Regions from separate parts of the Paenibacillus sp. FSL H8-0457 genome, predicted to be linked through region 1. Evidence: predicted binding sites of a transcription regulator. Region 1 holds the regulator's gene; each other region holds the start of a gene.
What was found. The regulator Rex, encoded in region 1, represses fermentation and respiration genes when NADH is low (regulators of the CRP and FNR family bind a similar motif). The targets are predictions, from matches to a motif close to TTGTGAAATATTTCACAA.

Region 1 (5,553 bases):
CCTCGGACGCGCCTGTCCTTGGTTCCGCAAATGCTACTATCACAGGGCCAAGCATGAAGCAGGCATCGCGGATGTCGTCATTACGAACCATTCGAAGCTGTTCACCGACGTGAAGGCGAATCATCAGCTGCTGCCAAGCTATGAGCGCCTCGTCATCGACGAAGCGCATCATCTTGAGGATGTCGCCGGCAAGCACCTTGGCTTGCAGATGAAGTATTTTTCGGTGGTCCATACCTTGACCCGTTTGTACAAAGACAGCCGAAGCGGGCAGCTCCCGGCTCTGCGCCAGCTGCTGCAAGCTTCGCCGCACGAGAAGGCAGTCGAATGGTCTTCCGTCATCGACCGTTTGTATCCGGACCTGATTACCGTAAAAGAGAATTGGGATCGGCTCAGCGATCAATTGTTCGGACTGCTTCCGGAACGCGGAGACGCTTCTCCGGGAGATGCCGGCCAATTCTCGCTCCGCCTGTCCCCGCTGAAGAAGCCGAAGGATTGGGATTCGATGGCCGAACTGGAGCATCAAATTCATCTGACGCTGGGCGATGTCGTGCGCAAGGGCGATAAGCTGATCGCCGAAATGAAGGAAGATTTGGATGACTACAGCGCGGACAGCCTGTTAACCGACCTATCGGGCCTATTTAAGGACCTGGCCGCGCATCGCGAAGACCTGCGCTCCTTCATGGCCCTGAACGATGAGGGCACGGTATACTGGATGGAGGCGAATGGCAATTTCCGCAGCAAATCGCTGCAGTTGTATGCCGTGCCCGTCGACGTGAGCTCTCATTTGAAGGAATTGTTTTTTGACAAGAAACAAAGCGTGATTCTGACATCGGCGACCTTGTCGGTGGACAAATCGTTTCAGTTCATGATCGAGAACCTGGGTCTTCAGGAAGCGGCTGAAGCGGGGAACCTGAACACGGTTCAGCTCCCGTCCCCGTTTAATTACAGGGAACAAGCCCTTCTTGTCGTGCCGCGCGATTTTCCGAGCGTGAAGGGATCGGTCGGGGATGCACTCTTTGTGAATACGCTCGTGAAGTCTTTAGCCGATACGGCCGTCGCTACGCATGGCCGCATGCTCGTCCTGTTCACTTCGTACCGGATGCTGCGCCAGGTGCACGAGCCGCTGAAAGAAGCGCTGGCATCAAGCGACATCACGGTATTGGGACAAGGGATGGACGGAACCAGCCGTACCAAGTTAATCCGAAGATTTCAGGACAGCAGCGCTTCCGTGCTGCTGGGCACCAGCTCCTTCTGGGAAGGGGTAGACATCCCGGGTGAGGCGCTGACTTGTCTTGCCATCGTCCGGCTGCCGTTCCAGCCGCCGAATCACCCCTTGGTCGAAGCCAAGAGCGAACTGCTGCAGCAGCAGAAGAAGAATCCCTTCATGAAGCTTTCGGTTCCGCAAGCGGTCATTCGTTTCAAACAGGGGTTTGGGCGCCTGGTGCGAACAGCACAAGATAAAGGGATCGTGATCGTGTACGATACCCGGGTCATTGAATCCTATTACGGGAAGTATTTCTTATATTCCTTGCCGGGGCCGAAGATGGAGCACATGTCGACAGAGGGGATCGTACCCCGAATTTCGGAATGGCTGCAGGAAGAGGCAAGCGCGGGGAACCAAGCTGAATAAAGTGAAACCAAGCACGATCAACAAAAAAAGATGTAGTTATTAACCTATTATTAGGGGGAGCATGCATGAAATCGGAAAAAATTTCGGAAGCCGTGGTCCGCAGATTACCTGTATACTTGCGCTATTTGAATGAGCTTCAGAAGAGGGAGGTTTCCACGGTTTCCTCCCAGGAATTGGGACAGAAGCTGGACCTCAATCCTGCTCAAATTCGTAAGGACCTGGCGTATTTCGGTGATTTTGGACGGAAAGGGATCGGATATGATGTTTCTTATCTGATCGAGAAGATTCGCCAGATTCTGAAGCTGGACCAGAAGATCAATGTCGCATTGGTCGGGGCCGGTAATCTTGGACATGCATTATCGAATTACAATGCATTCCTGAAGGATAATATGAAGATTGTGGCGATTTTCGATTCGTATTCTCCCAAAGTTGGTATGAAAATTAACAATTTGGTCGTACAGCCGATGGAAGAGCTGGAGAAGACGGTTCATGAGCACGGCATTCGAATCGGGATTATTACCGTTCCGGATTTCGAAGCGCAGAACGTAGCGAATCAGCTTATCGCCTCAGGGATCGAGGCGATTCTGAACTTTGCGCCAACCATCCTGAAAGCCCCAGCCCATATCCGGATTCATACGGCTGATTTTACAACGGATTTGCAAAGTTTGGCCTATTATTTGGATAACGGCAAGGAGGATGCAGCACATGACAACAACGAAGTGGATGGTTAAGAACGGAACGTTTGCAGTACTGGAGGAAGACCGATCCGTGCTGCGCGGATATATGGTGGTCGAGAACGACCGGATCACGTACCTGGGCGAAGAGGAGCCCGTCGTGGAAGAGGGAACAGAGATTATCGACGGAACCCATCTGTTCTTCCTGCCTGGATTGGTGAACACGCATGGACATGCCGCCATGTCGCTTCTTCGAGGCTATGGGGACGATCTGGCGCTGCAGGTATGGCTTCAGGAAAAAATGTGGCCGATGGAAGCCAAATTCACGTCAGACGACGTATATTGGGGCACATCGCTCTCCGTGCTGGAGATGATCAAGGGCGGAACCACGACGTTTGTGGATATGTATGACCATATGGATCAGGTCGCGAAGGTTGTCCAGGACTCGGGAATGCGCGGCGTCCTGACGCGCGGCGTAATCGGTTTATGCCCGCCCGAGGTACAGCAGCAGAAGCTGGATGAGGCGGTGGCATTCGCGAAGGATTGGCATGGCAAGGCTGACGGCAGAATTACGACGATGATCTCGCCGCACGCGCCTTATACCTGCCCGCCGGATTTCATCGAAAAATTCGTTCAAGCATCCCATGACTTGAACCTGCCTTTGCATACCCATATGTCCGAAACGGAAACGGAAGTGGCTCAGAATGTTAAGGACTACGGGCTTCGCCCCGTTGCCCATTTGGAGAAGCTGGGCATGTTCTCCCGTCCTACGCTCCTTGCGCATGCCGTTCATCTGACCGATGAAGAAATCGAAGTCTTGGCCAAGCATCAAGTAGCCGTATCCCATAATCCCGGAAGCAATTTGAAGCTTGCGAGCGGAGTCGCCCGCGTACCTGCGCTGCTCAAAGCCGGCATAACGGTGTCGCTCGGTACCGACGGACCTGCTAGCAACAATAACCTGGATATGTTCGAAGAGATGCGGCTGGCTGCCCTGATCCATAAAGGAGTGAGCGGGGATCCGACAGCCATTCCGGCCTCCGAAGCGCTTCGAATGGGTACGGAGTACGGAGCCAGGTCCGCTTTCCTTGAGGATATCGGTATGCTCGCGGTTGGGATGAAAGCCGATATGATCGCATTGAATACGGATCAGGCGCATTTCCTTCCGCGGACCGACTATATTTCTCACGCGATCTACTCTGCCAGCGCGAAGGATGTAGAGCATGTATGGGTTGACGGCAAGCAGGTGGTGAAGAATGGCGCGAGCCTTACTCTCGACGAGGAACGCATCCGCCGGGAAGCGCAGCGTGCATTTGAGCGTCTTACAACCCTCTAGGGAATAATCAAGGGGAGCGAGGAAGACGGATTTGAAGAAAAAAACGAAGTGGATATTGCTAAGCGTGTCCGGCGTCCTGCTATTATTGCTTGGCCTACAGCTCTATTATTCCTATGTTATGAAAGATACGTGGAATGAAGAAAGAATGGCGATCCTTGCAGCGAAACAGCATGGCCAATTGGTCTCGTCCGACAAGACCTATAAATCGGTATGGGGCGAGGACAATAACTATTGGGTGGTCAGCGGGAAAGATAAAGACAATCAAGACCGCATGGTCTGGGTGAAGTTTACGGACGATAACGTTCCTGTAGAAGGGGCAGATGCCGTTCAGTCGGTGTTATTGAATACGGGCATGTCAGAGGCCGTGATGCGGGACCAGATCCGAAACGAAATGCCGGGTGCGGTCATCAAGCGATTGCTGCCGGGAATGTATGAAGGCGAGTATGCCTGGCAGCTGCAATATGAAAACAACGGTCAGCGCGGTTACAGATTCTATCGTTTTCAAGACGGAAACGCCATCGGAAATGATATTATTCTTCCTAATCAATAAGAAAACAAATGAAAAGGCGTCCCCTTATAGGGATGCCTCTTTGGCACATAAATATGTAAGCGCATACAGAAATAAATTGGTAAAACTGTTCTAAATATTTTCACAGACAAGCATGAAAAAGTATATAAGATGTGATATACTCGTACTTGTACGAATTGAGCAGATCAATTACATGCGTCACTATATATCGTTGTTATATGTATTTTTGTGCTGCAATTGCTATACAAAATTTCATATTGGAATTAAAGGAGGAACTTCATGAAACTGCGCATTGTACCTATCATGCTGACTGTCGTGATCTCAGCATCGGTCCTCTTTGGCGGTTGGTTTCTATATCGGCAGATGGCTTTGCAGAATCCGCTCGCAACTGTTGTGTCACAATACGACGGCGTGAAAAGTTCTCATATAGATATTAAACAGGATACCGTGACTTTGAATCTTGATTTGGCTCCGGATGCGAATTTACAAGGTTTGGTTCAGCATATTAAGCAGGAAGGCAAGTCCGTGATCGGCAAGCGGGAATTGAGAATCCAGGTGGAGGACCATTCCTCGGAAGCATTGGATCAATGGTGGGAGCAAGCGATGCTGTCGGTTGCCGAAGCGATGGACAATAAGCAGTATACCGATATTCAATCATCGCTCGAGCAGCTGGCTGCCCAGTCGCCGAATTTGAAAGCAAAAGCAACGATCGATGACACCAATGTCTATGTCAGCTTGTCGGACGGCAAGTCTGGTAAATTTATAATCTTGCCGCGTCAACCTGGCAAAATGGAGGTGTGGAATCATGCCTAAATTAGCAAAAGAAATCATGTTAGGCTTCATTCCGGTTTTGTTGGTATTCCTTGTGTTTGTCGGCGTGAACATCGTGCCTCTCTTAATAGCGGCAGGACTCGTAGGCGGCTTGCTGTTTATAGCCAAGATGAAGGGCGGCATCGCGGTTGGTGCCGGAAATGAGCGAAAGCGGAAGAAGAGCGGCCCGGCCAAGCTGACGTTCGAGGAAATCGGCGGGCAGGATAACGCTAAGCAGGAGCTGCGGGAAGCATTGGATTTTCTGATTCGTCACGAAGACATCAAGAAATTCGGCATACGTCCATTGAAGGGGATTCTTCTCACAGGGCCTCCGGGAACAGGGAAGACCTTGATGGCCAAGGCCGCTGCCCATTATACCGATTCTATATTTGTCGCTGCTTCCGGCAGTGAATTCGTGGAGATGTATGTCGGCGTCGGTGCAGGGCGTATCCGGGATTTGTTCAAGGATGCCCGCAACCGCGCGGCCAAAGAAAACAAGCAAAATGCCATCATCTTCATCGATGAGATCGACGTCATCGGCGGTAAACGCGAAGGCGGCCAACAGCGAGAGTACGAC
Region 2 (5,553 bases), 250 kb from region 1:
GAGGAGGCCTCGCAGGCGCTGACCATGTACGCCGAGCATACCTGGGGCTACCATTCCTCCGTGTATGAGCCTTGGCATCCGCAGGTGCAGATGCTGGAGGTGCGAAAGCAAGCCTATGCGGCGGAAGCCAGCAAGCTGGCTTACCGGGCGCTGGATAAAACGCTCGTTGCCCGTCAGGGGGCACTGCTTGCCCCCCATCGTTCCTTACGCTACGAGGTGATCAACACGGAACCGGCCGCAGCTACGCTGCAGGTTGCCATACCGCTGGATGGTTGGGAATACGTGATCCTGAAGAAAAGGTTCGAGCTCATCGACGAAACGACCGGGAAGCCTCTACCGTACCAATTGACACATACGGGGGCACTCGTTACGGAGCTCGCGCTTGAACCGGGAGAATCCCGGATATTGTTTATTCATGCGCCCGAATCGTCAGATGTTCTCGCCGCTTCCGGGAATATGGCGACCGCGCGGAATACCGAACCGATTGCGTGCGAAGGCATCGCCGACATTTGGACCCAGCCCTTGACTCCTTATCCGATCGTAGTGGGCAAGAGTTCGCTCGAATCCGACTTCTTCCGGATCGAATGGAAAATGAACAACGGCATTACGTCGTGGATCGATAAGACACGCTCGGCGGACCTGTTGGACTGCGAACGCGAGCACGGGGCATTCACCCCTGTCTACGAGGTAACGCCGGCACAGGATGAGTTTAATCCATCCGAAATATGCGCGACCCGCCGCCGCATGGGACGCAACCGGAAGGGCACCAACGTCCAGCGGGATGCCGGGCGCTTAACCCGGGCGACCGTGCTGGACAACGGACCGCTGTTTGCCCTGGTCGAGCTGGTGTTCGACGTGAAGGGACTCAGCTACTATGCCCTCCACATCAAGATGTTTGCCAACCAGCCTCGTGTCGAGGTGTCCGTCCGCTTCCACAAGGACAGCGTTTGGCTGCCGGAAAATGTCTATGTGGCCCTGCCGTTCTCGCTGGGGACCGAAGCCGAGTTATACGCCGAAAAAGCCGGATGCCATATCCGGCCTTGGAAGGATCAAATTCCTGGAAGCTGCCTCGATTACACCAGCGTGCAGGAGGGAATATTCTGGCACTCGGCTAAAGACCGGGAAGCGCTGACCCTGTCCATGACAGACACGCCGCTCGTACAGCTCGGAACGCTGGAGCACGGGCCGCGCCAGCTTCACACCATGCAGCCGGCGGACAGCCGCCCTTCCACGTATGCCTGGATATTGACGAACTACTGGGAGACCAATTTCAAAGCTACGCTCGGCGGCTTCTACGAGTTCCGCTATGCGGTAGAACGCCATCGCCAGCTGGACCCCCAGCAAACGGCGAAGACGCTGCACGCCTCAACCGGACAATTCACGGTCCATCGGATCCATTGATTCATGATGAAGAACAGCTGCCCTGGTAACCAGGGCAGCTGTTCTCATTATTACAAGGAGGCGGCCTGCCGATCCGGCCTCTCCCGTCTTTTGATTATTCGGTTATAGCGGGATTACGTCCAGGCCCACATGAATCCGTCGCGATCCCAGGCAATCCGGCCGCCATGCAGTTTGCGGAATGCCTTCTTCACGTCCTTGGACAGCGAAGCATTTCCATTCTCGTTCACGAAGACAAATTCTTCCCCGAAGTTCTCGCGTACATAACGGATGGCTTCCGTCTGATACAAATTGCCCGTAAACCGGATTTCCTCCACCATCCATTCGGCCACCTGCTGTGCTGTATATGCCATATTTGCATTCTTCCCTTCTGTATCCATTCCCTTATTATAACAGAATGGATGACAGAGTCGATTCGCATGGAAGCCGCCCGAAGGGCAGCTGTGCATATTTCACCATCGCGATAGCGAAAGCAGATTACATCAAGATCCATGACAGCAATAAAAACTGGATGGAACCCGCAATCTCGATCATGCCGACCTTCATCGGTTTCATTATTTTTCCGGCATACCGCAGTGTCTTCACAAACGGAAACAAGAACGGCAGGCACATCCACGGATGCCCGAGGAAGATCGGCAGAATCAGCATCACCGAATGATACATGATGGCATATGCCGTCCAGCGCCTGTTTTTCCGCTCCCGAAATACGGATTTGACAAAGAATACGGTTCCCGTGAAATATAGAAAATTCAGAGCAACAACAGCGGCTAGCAGCTGATCAAAACCTCCTCCTCCCAGCATGTAGGCAGCGGCGCCTCCGGTACAGAACAGCAGGATCGCACAAATATCGTTCAGCAGCGCACGCTCCGCTTTGCGGAGGACATGCCAGACATTAACCATGATCAGCACGAGAAGGATCGGCGCAAACCAGAGCATCAACGGCTTGAGAACAAGTACCGGAACCAGAAACACAGCGGCAACAAGGGCATAAACGGTCCCCCAGGATATCCAGATTTTGCGTTTGGCCGGGGTCTTTAAGGATTGCAGAAACGGATAGGACGCCATATATAGAAACAACCACGCCAAAAACAGCGGAAGGTGCATAAGGGCCGGCTTGGCAGCCACCATTCCGATGAAATAAGGTACAGAGACCATGGCCCAGCCTCCATGCTCCCGCGGAATCACAATCCTCGTCTTTTTCATGCCTCTCTCCCTCTCCATCCATCAGCTCACACCGACAACGATTCATCTCTTGTCAGCCGCTCGAAGCATTGCCGGACGAATGGTATGTAATATCGCTAAAGGTACCCACATAATGAATGATGTCGCCGGATTCGTCCCTTACGGCATTAATGGTCAACAGCTCCAAATATTCCTCCCCGTTTTTCCTGCGGTTCCAAATCTCCCCCTGCCAGCTTCCGCGTTCCATGATTTCAGACCACATCGCGCGGTAAAACGCCGGCGATTGCCTTCCGGACTTCAGCACGCTCGGATTTTTGCCGAGCACTTCCTCCTCCGAGTATCCCGTTAACTTCGTGAATGCGGGATTGACCGCACTGATCCTTCCGCTTGGATCCGTTACCAGAATCCCTTGGCCGGTGGAGTTAAACACCTCGGATTGCACGGCAAGTTTGTCCTGGTAGTACATCCATACCACAACGACGAAGCTCGCAAGCGCAACCTGCGACAAAGCCATGAAGCCGATGGAATACTGCCCCGTAACCGAATGGATAAAGGAAAGCATCAGCGGCGGAAAGAAACCGCCAAGACCGCCCATCATGGACACGATGCCATTCACGATGCCAGCCTGCTTGTTGAAATAAAGGGGCACGAGTTTGAAAATGACCCCGTTTCCGAGACCCGCACCAACGGCTATGGTTAAGCAGCCGGCCGTATACAAGCCGATGGACGGGGAGAATGCCAACAGGATAGCCGCAGCCGTCAGCCCCAGGAATACGCCCATTAATAAGAACAGCGGTTTAAATCGATCTGCAAGCCAGCCGCCGACGGGACGCAAAAAAGTCGCAATCATGATGAACCCGGCCGTCCGCATCCCGGCATCCACCTTGGCCAGCTCAAAATGAGAAACCAGGAAGTTCGGCAAGTACACCGTAAAGGCTACGAACGAACCGAAGGTAATGAAATAAAAAAGCGAGAAAAACCACAGTTTTTCATTCTTATATACACCCTTGATCTGTTCCATGACCGGTGTTTTCACCTTGATTTCTTTGCGGTCGCCTAAAAAAACATTGAATAATGCAAATATCAGCAGCAGGATCAAATACAGCTGGACGGTTTTGGACCATCCGATCCCCGTCGCGATGACCGGTGCCGCAAACGTCGTAATGGCTGTACCGATGTTGCCCATCCCGTAGATCCCATTGACCAGTCCCAGCTTCTCTTTTGCATAGTATTTCGGCAATGAGGTCACACCCACCGAGAACACGGCCCCACCGATCCCAAGGAACAAGCCGCCGATGACCAGATGCGTAAAGGATGAAGCCGAGCTGATAAAATAGACCGGAAACAGCAGCAGGATGAAGCTGGATATAAAAACAATTCGTGCTCCGACCACGTTGGCGTAATAGCCGAGCGGTATCCGCAGAACCGAGCCCAGGACCACCGGAATGGCCGTCAGAATGGCGATCCGGTCTGCCGGAATGGAGATATCTTCTCTTATGAACGGCAGGAGCGCGGAGATGATGACCCATACCATAAAACCAAGCACCAGATTCATTGTTTGCAGCGGAAGCTGCAGCTTTTTGATCATTCCCATCACCTTTTCCAAAGCGTAATGAATGGCATATTGATCCCCAGCTCCTATTGTACGTGCACCTATTCACAATGCGAATAGGGAAGTTCCCTGAATCTCTCCGGGGAACTTCCCTATTCCTTACCGCAATCACCCTGCTTATGCGTCATAATTAAAAATCCAGCAGTTTTTTCTTCAGCGCATATTCCACTAACTCCGGGCGGCTCTTCAATTTCAGCTTTTCCATGATTTTGGCCTTGTGCGCTTCCACCGTTTTGACCGATACAAATAGTTTTTCCGCGATTTCCTTGTTGCCATAGCCCTTCGCGATCAGCGGCAGGATTTCAATCTCCCGTTGGGACAGACTGTTGAACGGATCCTGCTCCGCACTCTCGCTGTCTTTCTTGATAAATTCCCGGACCAGGGACGTGGCCATCTGGGGGTGGATGTAGGTTCCTCCCTTATGGACCATGCGGATGGCCGAAATCAATTCATCATCCGGCGCATTTTTGAGCACGTAACCCGAAGCGCCGTTCTTCAAAACATGGAACAGGTAATCGTCATCGTCATACATGGTCAGGATCAAAATTTTCGTTTCCGGAAATTCGCTGCTGATCTTGCCTGTCGCAATCAATCCGCTCTCGCCGGGAGGCATGCTTAAATCCATCAACAGCACATTCGGCCGGTGCTTGGCCACCATGGCGTATGCCTCGATGCCGTCTGCCGCCGTCGCGACGACCTCCATATCCTCTTGGTAATTCAGAATCATGGAAAATCCGCTGCGGACCACGGCATGATCATCCGCGATCACAATTTTCATGTTCCCCTCACCTCCGCCTTGCCGCTGCTCGTAAGCGGGATCTTCAGTTGAACCGTCGTCCCCTCGCCGGGAGCGGAAACCAAAGTAAACTGGCCACCGACGAGCTCTGCGCGTTCGCGCATTCCGTACAGCCCGAGTCCGGTTCCCTTGGCTTCGTCAATGATCATGTTAAACCCGACGCCATCGTCACGGACGGTTAACTGAAGGCAGCCGTTCTCCTCGCATAATCGGACATGAACCTCGTCCGTTCCCGAATATTTCAAGGCATTTAACACCGCTTCCTGGCAAACCCGGTACACCACCGTTTCAATCTCGCTGCCATAGCGGGCCGCCGCTAACTCGGCAGAGAATTCAACCAGCATGCCGTAATTCTTCCCGATCCATTTGAAATGGGAGCGGAAGGCAGCCTCCAGCCCCAAATCATCGAGGGAAGCGGGCCGGAGCTCGACCGACAAATGCCGGATATCATCCAGCAGCCTCGTTAAAGACGCCTCGGTCTGGTGCAGCTTCTTGAGCACATCCTCGCCCACATTCATATATTTAACGACGCGCAGGTCGACCAGCGAGCTTAAGAGCTCCTGAG
Region 3 (5,553 bases), 310 kb from region 1:
AGTGGCATCTATTTTCATACCGTATCACCCCGCAGTTTCTGTTCGGTTTGAACAATCTCTTCAACCGGAATGTAATACCCGTGATCACGGTCGAAGGACATGGTAGCCATAATAATCAATACCGCGATACCGGCAACGATGGATGGAATCCACCAGCTGAATACCAGGAAGAAGCCCAGGAAGAAGAAGGCGATGCCCAGTATAAACGGTTTTCCGGTGTTGCTTGGCATGTGAATCTTCGTGATTTTCTCGTCCGAAAGCGGCTCGTTGTTTTTCTTGGAGAACCAGAAGGCGTCACGGCCTTTGACTTTCGGCGTTACCGCAAAGTTGTAAACAGGAACCGGACTTGGCGTCGACCATTCCAGTGAGCGTGCATCCCATGGATCTCCCGTTTTGTCGCGCGGCTCGTAACGTGTACTCCAGTAAATGTTGTACACCAGAAGGATGAATCCGATCGCCAGGCCGACCGCGCCGACCATCGACAGCATATTCAGCGGACCAAAGCCGGTCTCGGCCGAATAGGTGTACGTACGACGGGTCATCCCCATCAGTCCCAGGAAGAACATCGGGAAGAACGTTACGTTAAATGAGATGGCAATGAACCAGAATGCGATTTTGCCAAGCTTTTCGTTCAGACGGAAGCCGAACACTTTAGGGAACCAGTAATGGAAACCGGCAATGACGGCGAATACGGCGCCTGGAATGAGCACATAGTGGAAGTGGGCAACCAGGAACATCGTATTGTGATACTGATAGTCGGCACTGGCCATCGCCAGCATGACGCCGGTTACGCCGCCGATCGTGAAGATCGGAATAAAGGCAAGCGAGTAGAGCATCGGCGTCGTAAAGCTGATTCGACCCTTGCGAAGCGTGAAGAGCCAGTTGAATATTTTGATCCCGGTCGGTACGGCAATCGCCATCGTCGTGATGGAGAAGAAACCGTTGACCATGGCCCCTTGACCCATCGTGTAGAAATGGTGGGCCCATACCAGGAAGGACAATCCGGAAATAATCGCCATACTCAATACCATGGAGCTGTAACCATACAGGTTCTTTTTGGAGAACGCTGAGATGATCTCGCTGAAAATACCGAATGCCGGCAGAATAACGATATATACCTCAGGGTGACCCCATACCCAGAACAGGTTGGCCCAGAGCATATCCATGCCCCCGTTGGCCATCGTGAAGAATTGCGAGCCGAAGATGCGGTCGAACATCATAAGCAGAAGCGCAATCGTAAGCACAGGGAAAGCAAAGATAATGATGACGCAAGTGATCAATACCGACCACGTAAACATTGGCATGCGCATCAGGGTCATACCCGGCGCGCGCATTTTCAGGATGGTTACGATAAAGTTAAGGCCTGTCAGCAAAGTACCAATCCCTGAAATCTGAAGCGACAGAGAGTAGTAGTTGTTGCCGACCGTCGGACTGAATTCGATACTGGCCAGCGGGAAGTAAGCGGACCAGCCGGCATCAGGCGATCCTCCGATAACGAAGGAAATGTTGAACAGCATCGCTCCGGCGAAGAACAGCCAGAAGCTGATTGCGTTCAGTTTAGGGAATGCAACGTCACGGGCACCGATCTGGAGCGGAACGATGACGTTCATCAGACCGAAAATAAACGGCATGGCCATAAAGAGGATCATGATGACCCCGTGAGTCGTGAATACTTCATTATAATGCTGACCGGTCAGAAACTTCATCTCGGGTGCGGCGGTCTGCGCACGCATCATGATCGCGTCGACGCCCCCGCGGAACAGCATGATCAATGCACAGATGATGTACATGACGCCAATTCTTTTGTGATCCACGGTCGTCAGCCATTCCCGCCACATATATCCCCACTTCTTGTAATAGGTCAAGCCGAAGAGGATTGCGAGCGAGACGAGCACGATACTCACCATGGCGCCGTAAATTAACGGATCACCGGTAACGAAAAATTCGTCCCATTTCATAAAGGCCTAGCTCCTTTCTGGATGTATGAAGTAGATCGGGTGAACAACGTTTCACTCACCGATTTAATGTCCATCATGTTGATGATTTGGGCTTTCTTCAGCCGGGAAGTTCGGCAGCGGTTCGTTTGGATCCACGTTCGTTTCGCTGTCAAATTCCGTTTCTTCCGTTGTTGCAGGATCCGGGTGGACGTCTTTATGGTCCTGATGCTCCTCATTGCCGTTGACGTCACCGCCATGGTGATGGTCTTCGGATGGCGGCGGGCTGAATTCCAGATGCGTGTTGGAGAAAGTCATCCGACCGACATGCGCGGTATCCAGAAGCTTCTTGAACTCATCTTCCTTCAGTTCAGGCGCGGTGTCCTTTACATCCTTAACCCACTCATCGTACTCGGCAGAGGTCATGGCAAGAGCTTCGAACTCCATATGGGCAAAACCTTCGCCGTTGAAGTTCGCGTTACGGCCCATCATCGAACCCGGTACGTCGGCAACCATGTTCAGCTTGGTGATCATGTCGCTCATCGCGTACTTCTGTCCGTGAAGCTGAGGAATCCAGAAGCTTGTGATCGGACCGAACGAATACAGTCTGAACTCGATCGGACGATTGGTCGGAATGTTGACGTAATTAACGGTTTCGATTCCTTCTTCCGGATAGCTGAAGTGCCATTTCCAGTTGGAAGAGGAAGCGTAAATAACCAGAGGCTTTTGGTTCTCATAACCTTCAGGCACATTCTCGACGGCCACCGTCGTTTTGACGGTTACGACCGAGAGCACGGCAACGATCAGAATCGGAATGGCAGTCCACAGAATTTCCAGCCATTTGTTGCCCTCTTCATGAGGCGGCTCGTAACCTTCGTTGGATTTCTTGGCTCGATATTTGGTGAGCATGTAGATATAGAGCGCGTAAACTACCGCTAGAATTCCGACCATCATGAGAATAGAGAATATGATTGTATCGGATAGGGTTCTGGCAGCCGGTCCTTTCGGATCTAATACCGTGAGCGAGCTGCATCCCGATAAGAGCAAGGTAAAGCATAGTAACAATGCAAATAACGGCCCTCTTTTGTTCATGATGTACCCCTTTCCTTGAAACGTTCGTTCGATTCAATGTTACTGACACATCTATAGTAGGAAGTTCCGGTCGGCTTTGCAAAACACATAAAATTGTATAATTAACAAATAAATCCACATTCGTGTCAATGTATGTAATTTTATGTGTTCAATTTGTTACAAAAGGGTACGGTTGTGAGCGAAATCATTGTAGTGGCGCGGTTTTCAGGCAGTTCATACTTTGTTCAAATATTCACGAGAGTTACCAGTTTCGTCACAATTCCGGGCCTGTTTTTCACCGCAATCGGCCCCTAAACCTACCGAATAAATCCCAGTATTGATAAGGGGTTAGACGTGCATGTATAATTTTTCACAATAAATCCGAAGCCGATTTTTATTTCCAGTTTACTTATTTAACCAAAAGGCTCGAAGAGGCTTGTGATATGTTATAACCAAAAAATTGGAACGAGATATTTTGCTGGGAATTGTGAAACGCTTGATAGGAAAGAGAGGGGAGCCAGTGAGGTCGTTCTGGATATGGTTTTTATTTCTTGTTTTGAGCTGGCTGTGCGCCTTCGTCCCTGTACTGCAGCATGTTGATCCGGATCCATTGCCTTGGCGATTAGGGAGCAGCGCCATTTTTTTCGCGGGCTTTTTTTGGCGCCATTATACCGTGCCAGGCCTGCAATGCTATTTGTCACACTGCTCGCAACGTCGGTATTTTCGGTAATCTCCTTGTGGCCCGCGAGTACGGATGCAACGAACCCGTACGATATTTGCGATGAAAGCTGAGAGAACTCGATGAAAGTGAGTGTTCTTCAAAGTTTGCTCGACGGACTTCTCAGCATGGTTAATTGCTGCTCATCGGGGTATTGTGCATGGGTATTGGGATCAATCTGATGGAACGGCGTCATGTGTAGGCTGCAAGCAAGCATAAACGATAACATGATGGCGCGCTAAATAAAGAAAGGGCTAATCCAGAGAATGTACGGCATTCCTCGGAATAGCCCTTTGCTTTTGCTGTTTACAACACATGGAGGCGAATAAGCTCCGCAAGCCGAATAAGTCCCTTCTCCAGTTGATCGTAGGAGGCGTAGGCAAAAGATAACCGCAGATGCTGCTGGTCGTTACGGTCATAAATATTTCCGGGATTGAGCAGCAGGCCTTCCTTCAACGCCTGCTCGAATAACGTACGAATGGAGATCGGCTTTGCGATGCGGAGCCAAACATAAAATCCGCCTTGGGTTTTATTCCAGTGGGCAATATCTTGAAAATATCGTTCCAGCAACGACAGCGTAAAGTCTCTGCGCCTCATCAGCTCTGCCCGGATCTGAACGAGATGCTTCTCATAGGATCCGCTCGAGAGCCACTCCGCGACAGCATGCTGGGACAGCGAGCTGGACCCGTAATCGGTCTGCATTTTAATGTCGGACAGCCGATCGATGACAGGCTCCGGTCCGACGACCCATCCGATGCGCAGACCAGGCCCGAGGGTTTTGGACATGCTGCCCATATAGAGCACGAGTCCTTGTTTGTCCGAAGCTTTCAAAGGGGGCGGAGAGGGAGTATCCAACCATAAATCGCCATACACATCATCCTCGATGACGGGCAATCTTTCTACGGCACAGATTTGCAGCAGCTCCGTCCTTCTGTCGGAAGACATCATTGTGCCTGTAGGGTTATGAAAGGAAGGGATCGTGTAGAGCAGGGCGGCTCTGTGCTGACGCTTGAGCCTTCCGATAGATTCCGTTCTGATCCCTTTGGCATCCATCGGGATGCCGTGCAAATGCATGCCAGCCGACTGGAATACATGAATCGAGTTCAGGTAAGTGGGATTCTCCACCAGGATGGCGGAACCGTGATGCAGCAGCCCCAGGGAAATAAGCTGCAAGCCCTGCAGCCCGCCGGAGACGATAAGAATGGAAGAAGGAGAGGCGGATATCCCCTTCTTATTCAAATAATCGCTGATGATTTCCCTTAAGTATAGGCTGCCTTTCGGTTCCGAATATCCCAAAGTGAAACGGCTGGACATGCTGCCGTTAAACGTCTCCCGCATTTGGGCGGTCGGGAGGAGCTCAGGCGAAAGCTCGCCAGTACCGAGTCGGATCACTTCGGGATCGGTTTCCGCACGGTTGATCTGCTGGATCATATGGATGTTCGGCTGATAGGAGCCGGATTTCACGTATTGATTCCAATCAGGCGGGGGCGTGGCGGCCAATACGCTCCAAGTATTGTTAACAATAACCGTGCCTTGTCCCACCCGGGATTCTATGAAACCGTCAGCCGCAAGCTCACCCAAGGCATAAACGATGGTGCTGCGGTTGACTTGAAATTTGGCGGCAAGCTCCCTCTGCGGGAGAATTCGGGTTCCGACCGGCCATTCCCCGTTCATGATTCGGCTCTTCATGTGATCATAAATTTGCTGATGCAGGGGCACTTCGGAAGCTTTATTCAATTTCCATTCTTCTGTCATGGACAACCTGCTTTCTGACAACGTCTCTAAAGAATCATGCCCAGTATACATCATTGGTTGGGTCCAATGCCAACC

Region 2: the regulator Rex is predicted to act here: its motif matches at 4,226-4,243, upstream of MHI43_RS10065 (nitrate/nitrite transporter).
Region 3: the regulator Rex is predicted to act here: its motif matches at 3,247-3,264, upstream of qoxA (cytochrome aa3 quinol oxidase subunit II).

The regions. Positions count from the first base shown of each region.
Region 1 covers NZ_CP150293.1:2,562,220-2,567,772, forward strand. Annotated here, with positions in the region: gene dinG (ATP-dependent DNA helicase DinG) at 1-1,630, shown strand, start outside; gene MHI43_RS11330 (redox-sensing transcriptional repressor Rex) at 1,696-2,361, shown strand; gene MHI43_RS11335 (amidohydrolase) at 2,336-3,637, shown strand; gene MHI43_RS11340 (DUF5590 domain-containing protein) at 3,669-4,187, shown strand; gene MHI43_RS11345 (hypothetical protein) at 4,446-4,979, shown strand; gene MHI43_RS11350 (AAA family ATPase) at 4,972-5,553, shown strand, end outside.
Region 2 covers NZ_CP150293.1:2,310,850-2,316,402, reverse strand. Annotated here, with positions in the region: gene MHI43_RS10080 (glycoside hydrolase) at 1-1,401, shown strand, start outside; gene MHI43_RS10075 (hypothetical protein) at 1,515-1,751, opposite strand; gene MHI43_RS10070 (YwiC-like family protein) at 1,876-2,601, opposite strand; gene MHI43_RS10065 (nitrate/nitrite transporter) at 2,654-4,168, opposite strand; gene MHI43_RS10060 (response regulator transcription factor) at 4,323-4,970, opposite strand; gene MHI43_RS10055 (ATP-binding protein) at 4,967-5,553, opposite strand, start outside.
Region 3 covers NZ_CP150293.1:2,872,790-2,878,342, forward strand. Annotated here, with positions in the region: gene qoxC (cytochrome aa3 quinol oxidase subunit III) at 1-18, opposite strand, end outside; gene qoxB (cytochrome aa3 quinol oxidase subunit I) at 15-1,958, opposite strand; gene qoxA (cytochrome aa3 quinol oxidase subunit II) at 2,022-3,026, opposite strand; gene MHI43_RS12870 (PLP-dependent aminotransferase family protein) at 4,030-5,478, opposite strand.